2 regions of the Alteromonas sp. H02 genome follow, and region 2 is predicted to be linked to the other one. Evidence: riboswitches for the same ligand, from Rfam matches in the RefSeq annotation. Region 2 holds a riboswitch; the other holds the start of a gene.
What was found. Region 2 has a riboswitch for thiamine pyrophosphate ahead of thiC (phosphomethylpyrimidine synthase ThiC). Riboswitches for the same ligand answer to the same signal wherever they lie in the genome.
Positions count from the first base shown of each region.

Region 1 (5,826 bases), 1.6 Mb from region 2:
ACGTATGCGCCTTCAAAGGTAAAGTATTTTTACAATAAATGACTAAAATCGCGTTTAAGCGCGCAAATATTAAACGCAACGGCGAATTATTAGCCCGGATTCCTCTCGGCAGCCGCCGTCCACAAACGATTGGTAAAATCCACCACCGGTAAAAAAGCAGCCACGCTCCTTGCCACCAAGTCTGGCGATTTGCCTGCCTGGTGCGCATACTCGTCACATAACTGCTGTTGTTGTTCACCGTTAAGCTCATTAATAAGCACGCAGGCGGCAATATCAAAATAACGGTTACCGGTAGCCGCGTACTCCCAGTCGACCACTTTATTGCGTGACGCGCCTACCAGGTGTGCAAACGACAGATCGTTATGGCAAAAACAAAAGTCCTGGTAATGACTGAACTGGGAAATCACCGGCACAAGCTTATCTCTTTCAGCCGAGTAGCATCGTGCGGCTTTAGTGGGTAACTGTTCCAGGTAATGTTGCCAGCATGGCAAAAGGGCTAGGGTTGGCGCACTAATATCACTTTGATGGATGTTGGCCAGCGAATGCGCCAGTCGCTCAATATCCAGTGATTGTTGGTCTGGCGTATCGACCCACTCTTCAATCCAAATGCGTAATGCCGGATCATAAGCGGTAACCACCGGCGCCAGACCACAAACGGCCAGTTGCTGCTGCAATTTAGCGACAACAGTGTAGTTAACGGCACTGAACGTGGCCGGCCCCAGCAATTTTACCGCCCAGCTTTGCCCGCCGCTGCTTGCCCGGAATACACTGTTAGCCAGGCCCTGACGAACCGGCTCAAAAGATAATTGCGATGCGCCACAGGCCCCGGTAATAAAGTCGCTTAGTTGTTTGTCAGATACCTTTCTGACCATTCCTGTTTCCATTGGTTATATCCGTAAACTGAAAAGCCAACATACCCTAAAAACAGGCAGGCAGACAGAATTAATCCGCTTTGCCAGTACAGGAACACTGCGGCGGTATTGATGACAAACCAGTAGATCCAGTTTTGCAGTATTTTGTGCGCCACCATAAAGGTGGTCGCTACACTGAAAACATTAATAGCCGCATCAAGCCACAGGTACTCACTGTTAAACTGCGTTGCGGCTAATTTACCTAAGCCTACGGCCACTGCTGTTAAACCGAACACCGCCAGCACATGCCAGCTCAACGATCGTGACTGCACTGATTTATCTTCGCCCGGTTTATGATGCCACTGCCAGTAGCCGTAAACCGCCATTACCATGTAAAACAGATTCAGCGCCGATTGAAACGGTAACGCCACCTGCCAGAACAACCAGGTGTAAATAGCAGTGCTGGTGAGGGCTGCCAGCCAGCACCAGGCACTTTGCCGGGCAGCGAGCAGCACATAGGCGATGGCCAGCACAACAGCCAGCCATTCTGCCAGTGAGGTCGCGACAATTTGTTCAACCAATTGAGAAAGGATCTGTTCCATTCTGCCCTACTTACTGCTCATGGCATCAAAATTAAGAAATTTAGCCACAAACACCGCCTGCCCGACTTCTTCATGGGTTCGCTGCATTTCTACGCCCAGCACTTGCATCACCTCGGTGTAGTCACCATGCACCTGGGTGCTGGTAGAACAGGTGATGACTGTAAGGTTTCTGTAACTATTCAGCCGTTCAATAAAGGCCTTGATTGGCCCGATATAGTCATTCACCAATGGGTACAACGATAACTCAACCATCACCTGCATAATGCGCTCCTAGAATTGATAACGAACAGTAACACCGGTCTGACGACCGTTACCCAACTGATAATAGGGTTCATCAAATTCGTAAAAATCGCGGGGATCGTTACTGAATCCGCCAAAACCGCGGGTATAGTAAGTTTCATCAAACGCGTTGTTGATCCACAGCTGTGTTTCCCAGTTCTCTATTCGCCAGCTTAGCTGAGTATGCACCAATGTACGCGAAGGTGCCGTCACATCATGGCCATCAGAAAAGCGATAGCGATCGGCAAAATCCACTTCAACATTCCAGCGAATTGACTCGTTGATATCCAGCTGGCTGAGTAAATTGGCAGTAAACTCGGGCGCCTGAGCCTGCTGCTGCTCGGTCACAGTAGTGCCGTCAGCGCGGGTATAATCTTCAAAATAGGCATCCAGGTACCCACCCGAGAAGCTCAGGTTCCAGTTGTTAGTTGCCTGCCAGCTAAGCTCAACCTCAACGCCCTGGTTGGTACCTAAATCGGCGTTACTGATAATATCAATAAACTCCGCTGAGCCGTCATCCCGATACTGCAGTTCGTAGTCACTGACCTGCGTATCTTCCCGTTTCATGACAAAAAATGCCACGCGGGAGGTTAACTGGTCAGCCAGTCGCCCTTTCATGCCGATTTCATAGTTCCAGTTGTACTCTTCGTCGTAGAAGCGGTTGTCGGTAGACACGTTCTGATCGGGATTAATGCCGGCGCCTTTATAACCACGGGAAACACTGGCATAAACCAGTTGCTGCCCAAGTTGATAACTCAGTGCCAGCTTGCCGCCCAGCATTGTGGAATCTTGCTCACCGCTGAGGCCGGCATTGTCGCCGTAAGAAAAATCATAGTTCTCCGCACGTAATGCAAAGGTCAGCAATAAGTCATTGGTTAACTGGCTTTCCAACTGACCGTAAACAGCCTGTGTGATGGGCTGATACTGACTCACGAAATCGCCATCAGCATAGGTGTACTGACGAAGTAGATCTTCTTTATTGTTCTTAACCCGCGAGCCGATAACCCAGGAGGTCGTGTCGTTAAATAAACGCCATTGATCGCCACTGACGAAGCGTAACTCCACAGTATTGGTCTCTACATCGCGGTAATACGCATCGAAAGAGGTATATCCCCACGGATGAAAGCCATCATAGGTCCAGTCTTCGTCATACGCATAACCTATATTGTGGCTGGCGTGAGTAACTATAAAGTGTAGGTCGCCGCCATCCAGCCGGGTTAGCAGGTTAGCGCTGATAGCATGGGTTTGCTGGCGGTCAAACCCGGGCTCGTCAGACAGTGTTTCGCGAGTGTTATCCAAAGAAAAGGCATCAAACCCGTTGTCGATATCATACCAGCGGTAATTAACGGTTAACGATACTTCATCGCTGTAGTCGTAGCTCGCCGCTAACCGAATAGCACTTTCGTCAATATTGTTGGTGTCGTCGCGGTTAAGGAAAGTATTGCGTACAAAACCATCGCTCTGGTTGTGCACTAATGCACCGCGTATGGCCAGGTTATCTGCGACCTCAACACTCTTACCGGCTTCCACCCGATAGCTACTCTTAGTCGCCGCAGTGAGCTGAACGTAATCGGCGTCTAGCTCCTTGGCCTGAGTGGATTTAATTAACACTGCGCCTGCCAGTGCTCCGGTACCAAACACCGTAGCCTGAGGGCCTCTGAAAATCTCAACCTGCTGGGAATCAAACAGCAGTGCAGCAGCGCCAAGTCCGGTAAAGTCAAAATCGTCCACCATAATGCTCACCGATGGATTAATCGGTTCGGCGTACTGGCTGCGCTCGCCAATGCCGCGAATCTGCACAAAGCGTCCCCGCGAGGCACCTGTTGCAAAATTTACGTTTGGCGCTACTCGCAGTAAATCTTCAATGTGCACAGCCTGACGGTTTTGAATACGTGCATTATCAATGATTGAGGCACTGGCGCTCAGTTGAGCCAGGGCCCGCTGATGAAAGTCGCCGTATACGGTGACTTTTTCGATGTCTTGTTGCTCAGCAGCTAAAGCGCTGACAGATAAACTCAGTAAAGATAAAGAAAACAGAGTTTTAGGTAATTTCATACTGGATCTCTTGTGCAATGATGACCAAAAGATCCGGCTTTTAACGGCAGGTGATAAGGCTTGATTGTAACCATCCCTACGCCGGTATTATCCGGATCAGGTTTAAGGGTTCCCACATCATGGATCTCAGCCGTTTCCGGCACCCCTTGGTGAATGCATTTTGAATGCGCGATGGAGTCTACCAAGACTTAAAAGATTTGCAACTGTTTAACAGATTGTTACGCAGAGGTATTTTTCAGCAGAAATAAGAACGCCCACCGTGACGTGGTGGGCGTTGCTTAATTGCTCCCGGATAAAGAGCTTTATACAGACCGGCGGTGACGACGCCAGCCTGTTATGCCGAGTCCGAGTACTGCCAGCGACAATGCGGTTGGCGCGCTAACCTCAGACAACGTCATATCTCTAAAACGTACTTGAGTGTTGCCACACTCACGGTCACAATCGTTTACCAAGACGATGTGGGTAAAACTGCCACTCAGGTAGTTATCCAGATCGATTGAGAAACGTTGCCAGCGATCGTTGGTATAAGAAAAATCGTCCAGTCCCCAGTTTTGCGTGCCAACCAGGTTAAACGACTGGCTGGAAACCGCGTCAGTCTGACCACCAGAGAAATCAGCAAAGAACAAACCACCAATTTCAGGAAGTGAGGTAGGTACACCTCTGGCTTGGCCACCATCGCCAATGCGCTGGAATAAACGGAATCTGAAATCCAGCGTATAGTTTGTCAGCGGATCGTCCAGATTAACTGAATCAACGCCAAACGTGTCTTCCAAATCAATCGCAAACCAGGAATCTGAGTAAATTCTGATTGCACCATTGTTCTGTACAAAATAATCGCTATCGCCGTTGTTCTGACGGCTCATGCCTTCAAAAGTAGCGGTATCAAAGTCCACATCGTAATTGATAACACCAGCGTTGGCAGAGGCTGCCATACCGCAGGCGACGATTGCTGAACATAATTTTCTGGCCAACTTCATGTTTTAATCCTTAACTACTAATCAATACCTAAAAACTGTACTGACTCTGAGTAACCCGGCCACCTTCGACTTAAAGGCCCGTGGCTTTCCGTCCTTGCTTCACAACAAGTTTGGCTTTGTGCATCATCAAACTGCGGAGTTAATGGTAGCGCAGCCGAAAAATCAAAATAGGACACATTTTATCGAACTATAGGACAATTTTGTCTGTCCTCACTTAACACCCGGGCAAAAGTCGTTATTATGGTGGGAGAATTGCAAGGGATAGAAAAACTGATATGTCTGTTACCTATACAGGAACGTTTTGGTCAGCTGTTACGCGGGCGTTATTATCATTACGCCGGGATAAGAGCCTGACAACGGAAGATGAGTCTACCGCGCTATCAGCGCTTGGCGATATTGAAAGCGGTGATTATCCGGTTACGGCCCTGAATGAAAAGTTAGCACTCCTGAGTAAGAGTGACTCACCGCAACGGATTGGCCAGTCTTTACTGGGTTATCTTGATTTTAACAAGATGGGTACTTTTCACTGTTTTTTATCCATGGCCCGGGATATCAATGCCGCTCTGGATGCTTTACACACTTTCGACACGCCATTATTTGAAGCATCAGAAGAAATTCATATCAACAAAACAGAAAGTCAGGTAACGCTCACAGTAAAAGCTGGCATTCTGGCGGATATGGAACCCTTTGTGGTGGCTTTTCTGCTGGCGCTGTTTCGTCACCTGGCCGGGCGAAATTTCGATTTTAACCAGGTTGAACTGGTTCACGAGCACTCCGAGTGGCTGTTAGCATCCGTTAGTGAAGCTCATTGCGCCCACCACCATCCGGCACCGGCTGTTACTTTCGACGCCAGATGGTTAGCCAGCCCATCGTTTTTTTACAGTCCAAAATTGCAACTTGTGCTGGTTAAAAACCTGCAACCTGCCGGTGAAGGAGGCTTTAAACAGGATCTGGTCGATGCGTTTAAACAGTTTGATACGCCTGCCAGAATTCGCTCTGAGGCGGTTGGCGAACTGTTGGGCATGTCTGAGTCGGTGTTTCGGCGCAAACTCAAACAGGAAA
Region 1 is NZ_CM185021.1:1,823,640-1,829,465, reverse strand. It holds gene AC566Q_RS08395 (phosphotransferase) at 90-872, opposite strand; gene pnuC (nicotinamide riboside transporter PnuC) at 842-1,453, opposite strand; gene AC566Q_RS08385 (YkoF family thiamine/hydroxymethylpyrimidine-binding protein) at 1,460-1,714, opposite strand; gene AC566Q_RS08380 (TonB-dependent receptor) at 1,724-3,787, opposite strand; TPP riboswitch at 3,844-3,944, opposite strand; gene AC566Q_RS08375 (hypothetical protein) at 4,090-4,764, opposite strand; cyclic di-GMP riboswitch class I at 4,811-4,889, opposite strand; gene AC566Q_RS08370 (helix-turn-helix domain-containing protein) at 5,040-5,826, shown strand, end outside.
Region 1: linked by a shared signal. The riboswitch ahead of AC566Q_RS08380 (TonB-dependent receptor) and the one ahead of thiC (phosphomethylpyrimidine synthase ThiC) in region 2 are both predicted to bind thiamine pyrophosphate.

Region 2 (5,826 bases):
TTAGGACGTAAGCCCAAGGCCCGGTAAATTCTGATTTTACTTGAGTGCCAGTGATTTTTCGGCAGCGCAGGGGCCTGCGCAATCAGTGCGTCGTAGTCGATGTCCTTATCAAGTAGCGGTTTCACATGAGCGCAGTACACCCTGGACGGATTGAGGTGACTTACGCGCCAGAGTGAACGTTTATACTGATTGGGGTGACATACCGGGTAGGGCGATGTCAGTTGCTTTTTCACCGACACAATTAAATCAGCCACATAGAGTTGCCCGGTTGGCAGGTGGAGTAAGGATAGGTCGTGGTCGGTATGACCAGGGGTGTATAGCACCTGCCAGTCTGCAAATAATGGCAACCGCTGCTCGTCGCTGAGTCGGATATCCGGCTCAAAGGACGGCTTATACCAGATGTGCCGCTTGGGTTTACCTAACTTACCCGCTACCCACCAGGTCAGCGCCACATCAATGGCATGAGCGGCTCTGCCGGCGATGCCACGATACCAGCCCGGCGCTTTGGGGTGACATGCGAGTAACGCCCCACTTCGTTGTTGTAATAACCGCGCGCCACCGGCGTGATCAGGGTGCATGTGGGTAACTACAATGAGTTTTAGCGCAGTCAGTGGCAAGCCAATTTCATCACGAATATAGTGACAAACGGTTTCCACATCGGCGCGGCTGCAGCCATCGAGCAACATTAGCCCCGCCTGGTCTTCTACCAGATAAATATTTTCGATATAGCCGGCAATGGCACGAAGTTGCATAAACACCTGCTGTTTTAATCAGTCGGGTGATGTTAGCAGAGAGTTTCTGGTCCAACCACTATTTGGCGTTATGTACCGGGTTAGCATAGTTGGCTATCAGATAGCTGTGGGCCTGTTCGGGTAGCTCCGCGAGCTTGGCGGCAAAGCGATCGCGACAGGCCTGCGAGAGCTCGTCGCAGCTTTGGTTGGCGGCCAGATAGTTAATCGGATATAGCTGGTAGTTGTGGTGGATTTGCTGGTCGATATGTTTAGCCAGTGCTTCCGGTGTTTCGAAATCCTCGGTGACCACATCACCAAAGTTTACGCTCACCCGGCACTTATTGCCGATGATGCCCTGGATAATACTGTCGATATCTTCAAATTCTGTTTTGTTGTAACTACCGAGGTGCTCGCGCTGATAGAGCTCGTTGGCTTTAGCAATATCACAGGGATCGTTTTCGTAGGAAATGGCAACCGGCACGATATTTAATGTTTTCATGTACTCACCGAAGGCGAGTTTCTGTTGCTTGCCAGCCATGTAAAACATTTTCAGGATCGCCGGGTCGGTCAGGTCCATGCCGTCTTTGGCGCGCCCTTCGCGCTGAGCTATCCATATCGACTGCTGGTGGTTTAATGAGTCTTTAATAAAATTCGACAGCTGGGTGAGTGCTTTAAGTAACTCCCGCGGGCCCTTGGCTGAGCGTTTTACCACGAACCCTTTGTTGAGCTTCATTAACTCGGTGGCACTGGGCTTTTTGAGCAGGTTATCACCAAATGCGATCAGCGCAGTTTCGTGGCCGGCCCGGTGCAGGGCAAAATTAACCAGTGCTGGATCCATCGCGATATCGCGGTGATTAGAAATAAAAATATAAGCCTGGTTGGGGTCGAGTTTATCCAACCCTTTTACGGTGATGCCCTGACTGGTGCGCTGTAGCAGCGATTGCATAAACACACCCACTTCGTTTTGAATGTGGGCAACGGTTTTAAGCTTTCGCCACTTTAGTCGCATCAACACTTTTACCAGCGGGCTCAGCAACGACGACAGCCAGCGCGGGCTGTGTTCAAACCGGTGATTAACTATAGCGTTGATAAATTCCTGATCGTTAATCAGTCGCTCAATGGACGCGGGAACCTCTGCGTCGTTAAACGGGCGAATGTCGTGATACGGATCGGCGTTATCGGTCATAATGCTGCTATGGTTATTGTTGCTGAGAAAAAGCGCACATTGTACGCACATTCAGCGAATTGGGTAGTGTTGATACAATTATTCCCGGTCAAAATGACCATTTCATTAAGAGAAAACTAACTTACCTGCAGGCCTTGAAGTGGCGGATTGCATTCCCTATACTCGGACGCAATCTGATTGCAAAAGCCAACTAGGCTGCAATTAACGATACTTGTCGGAGTGCTTCGCTATTCCTTACGGAATGCAAGCTGAGACCGCGAAAGCGGGATCCGTTGAACCTGATCAGGCTAATACCTGCGAAGGGAACAAGGCAATATTACCTACAGTACAATACAGCACCGAAAGGTTTTGTTTTGGTTGTGGTAATCGTCTTTTTAAACACTCCTGACAAGCATTTTTCTCACTTCCAAAAGGAATAAATGCTATGTCAACACGACGTCAACAGCGCGAACAAGCACAACATTTTATTGAGCAATTAAGCGGCGAGAGCTTTACCGGTTCAAGGCGGGTTTATCTGCATGGCTCAGACCAGACTGTTCGCGTTCCTATGCGCAGTATTGCGCAGTCAGACAGCCTGCTCGGTGGCGATGCTGCCAATCCGGTTTATCAAGCTAATGAGCCGGTACTGGTTTACGATACCTCAGGCCCCTATGGCGATCCGGATATCAACATCAATGTGCACAATGGCTTGCAAGGAGTCAGGGAGCAATGGATTGAGCAGCGCGGCGATTGCGAGGCAGTGGCAGTGTCAGCATCACAGTTTACCCGCGAAAGCCAGCTTGATGAGCATGCCCGCGCATTACGGATGCAGGTGGAACGCCCGATAAAAACCGCTAAATCCGGTCAATGTGTTACCCAGCTTCACTATGCCCGGCAGGGGATCATAACGCCGGAAATGGAGTTCATTGCCATTCGGGAGAATATGGGCCGGGCACAGGTTCGTGATGAAGCGCTGTTACAACAGCACAAAGGGGAAAACTTCGGCACCGCATTACCGGAGCAGATTACGCCGGAGTTTGTTCGGGCTGAAGTGGCCGCCGGGCGAGCCATTATTCCGGCAAATATTAATCACCCGGAGTCTGAACCAATGATTATTGGTCGCAATTTTCTGGTTAAGGTGAATGCCAATATTGGTAATTCTGCGGTCACCTCTTCCATTGAAGAAGAGGTCGAAAAACTGGTGTGGGCAACCCGCTGGGGCGCAGATACCATCATGGACTTATCAACCGGTCGCAATATTCACGAAACCCGGGAGTGGTTGCTTCGCAACAGCCCGGTCCCCCTCGGTACCGTGCCCATTTATCAGGCGCTAGAAAAAGTGAACGGTGTCGCGCAGGACCTCACCTGGCCACTGTTTCGTGACACGCTTATTGAACAAGCGGAACAAGGTGTGGATTACTTTACGATACACGCCGGTGTGTTGTTGCGGTATGTACCAATGACGGCAAACCGGGTCACGGGCATTGTATCCCGTGGCGGCTCCATTATGGCTAAGTGGTGCCTGAGTCATCACGCTGAAAGCTTTTTGTACGAGAACTTCAGAGAAATCTGCCAGATTTGTGCGGCTTATGATGTGTCGCTGAGTTTGGGAGATGGTTTGCGTCCAGGTTCGGTAGCCGATGCCAACGATGAGGCGCAGTTTGCCGAGTTGCATACCCTCGGTGAGCTCACCAAAATTGCCTGGGAATATGACGTACAGGTGATGATTGAGGGGCCCGGACATGTGCCCATGCACTTAATTAAAGCCAATATGGAAGAGCAGTTAGACCATTGTCATGGCGCGCCTTTTTATACCCTGGGCCCGCTTACCACTGATATTGCGCCAGGTTATGACCACTTTACGTCGGGGATTGGTGCCGCCATGATTGGTTGGTTTGGCTGTGCAATGCTCTGCTACGTCACGCCCAAAGAGCACCTGGGCCTGCCGAATAAAGAAGATGTTAAACAGGGGCTTATCACGTATAAGATTGCCGCCCACGCGGCCGATTTGGCGAAAGGGCACCCGGCAGCGCAAATTCGGGACAACGCCATGTCCAAAGCCCGCTTTGAATTTCGCTGGGAAGACCAGTTTAATCTGGCACTAGACCCGGGGACCGCGCGGGCATACCACGATGAAACCCTTCCCCAGGCTGCTGGTAAAGTGGCTCATTTTTGTTCCATGTGTGGCCCCAAATTTTGCTCGATGAAGATTTCCCATGAAGTCCGTGAAGCGGCTGCTAAGGAGTCTAGGGGAGAGGCGATCGCGGTGAATGTCACGCCTCACCAAACTACCGCCGAGCAGTTGGATGGTATGCGCGCCAAATCAGCCGAATTCAACCGGCGCGGCGCTGAGCTCTATCATCCGGCCGTCAGCACCGGGGATAGCGATCATGACAGCCACTGAACAGCGTCCAGTAGTCTGGTGTATCGGCGGGTCTGACAGTGGCGGAGGCGCGGGGATTCAGGCCGATACGCTCACACTTCACGATTTAGGTTGCCATGCCTGCACGGTTGTCACCGCAATAACGGCGCAGAACTCCGTGGCGGTTGAGCAGGTGGCGGCAGTTGCTTGCGGGTTACTAAGCAGTCAGGGGCAGGCATTACTACAGGATATGGTGCCACAGGCCATCAAAATCGGCTTGTTGTGTAACGACGAACAGGTGGGTGTAGTCATCGGGCTTATTAACCAGGTACGCGAGCGCAATGACCAGGTTCGGGTGATTTGGGACCCGGTACAAGTGGCGACTACCGGCGCCAAAATGGCCAGCGTTTCTGCCCGGGGCTGTCGCGCTCTGTTAGCCTGCGTTGACCTGTGTACACCGAATAGTGACGAAGAGCAGTATTTGCTTGCCAGCGTCGGTGGCGAGTTGGATGCAGAGCACTTGTTGAAAACGAGGCTGCTCTGCACCGGGGGGCATAGCTCAGCAGAACAGGCGGAAGACCGGCTGTACACTACACCGACGCATTGGTGTTATAGCAGTATTCGGCAGCCGGCGACTCACCAGCATGGTAGTGGCTGCACGTTTGCCAGTGCTATCGCAGCCGCCTTGGCGCTGGATTACCCATTACACGATGCCGTTTGTGTTGCTAAAGCCTATGTCAATATGGGGCTGGCAAAGGGGTATGCGGCTGGCGCTGGTGCCGGGCCGTTAGCCCGCTGTGGTTGGCCCACTGATGAGCGTTTCTTTCCCACGGTGCGCCAGCTGCCCGCGGATGCTGATTTTACTGTACCGCCTGAAGGGTTTGCGCCGCTGACATGTCGTCAGCTCGGCTTATACCCGGTGGTAGATAGTCTTGAGTGGTTAGCTTTGTTACTCCCCCTGGGGCTTAACATTATCCAGTTACGTATCAAGCAACCCGTGGCTGACCTTGCCAAGCAGATCCGCCAGGCAGTCAACATGGCTGCATCTTACCAAACCCGATTGTTTATCAATGATCATTGGCAGCTGGCCATTGAGTGCGGCGCTTATGGTGTTCATCTGGGACAGGAAGATTTGCAAGCCGCGGATTTAGGCGCGATATACAGGGCCGGGCTGCGGCTGGGCATTTCTACTCATGGCTATGCCGAATTATGCCGGGCCAGACAGTTCAGACCCTCCTATATTGCCCTCGGCCACATTTTTGCTACCCAAACTAAAAAGATGCCTTCCAAACCCCAGGGATTAGCCCGGCTGCGGCGATATCAAACACTCGCTGGTGATACCCCCACGGTGGCCATTGGTGGTATCAGTCAGGCCAGGTTTGCCGATGTGGTTGATACCGGGGTTAGTGGTGTGGCGGTGGTTAGCGCCATTACCCGCGCAGCCGAGCCGCTGGCTGCGGTGAACAGGCTAAAGGAGACGTATGACCGTGTTAAGCAGAGATGATTACGGCAGATACAGCCGGCAATTGCTGGTGGCGGAGATGGATGAGGTAAAGCAACAGGCTTTA
Region 2 is NZ_CM185021.1:211,233-217,058, forward strand. It holds gene AC566Q_RS00995 (MBL fold metallo-hydrolase) at 1-752, opposite strand, end outside; gene AC566Q_RS01000 (1-acyl-sn-glycerol-3-phosphate acyltransferase) at 811-1,917, opposite strand; TPP riboswitch at 2,123-2,239, shown strand; gene thiC (phosphomethylpyrimidine synthase ThiC) at 2,342-4,300, shown strand; gene thiE (thiamine phosphate synthase) at 4,287-5,762, shown strand; gene AC566Q_RS01015 (HesA/MoeB/ThiF family protein) at 5,740-5,826, shown strand, end outside.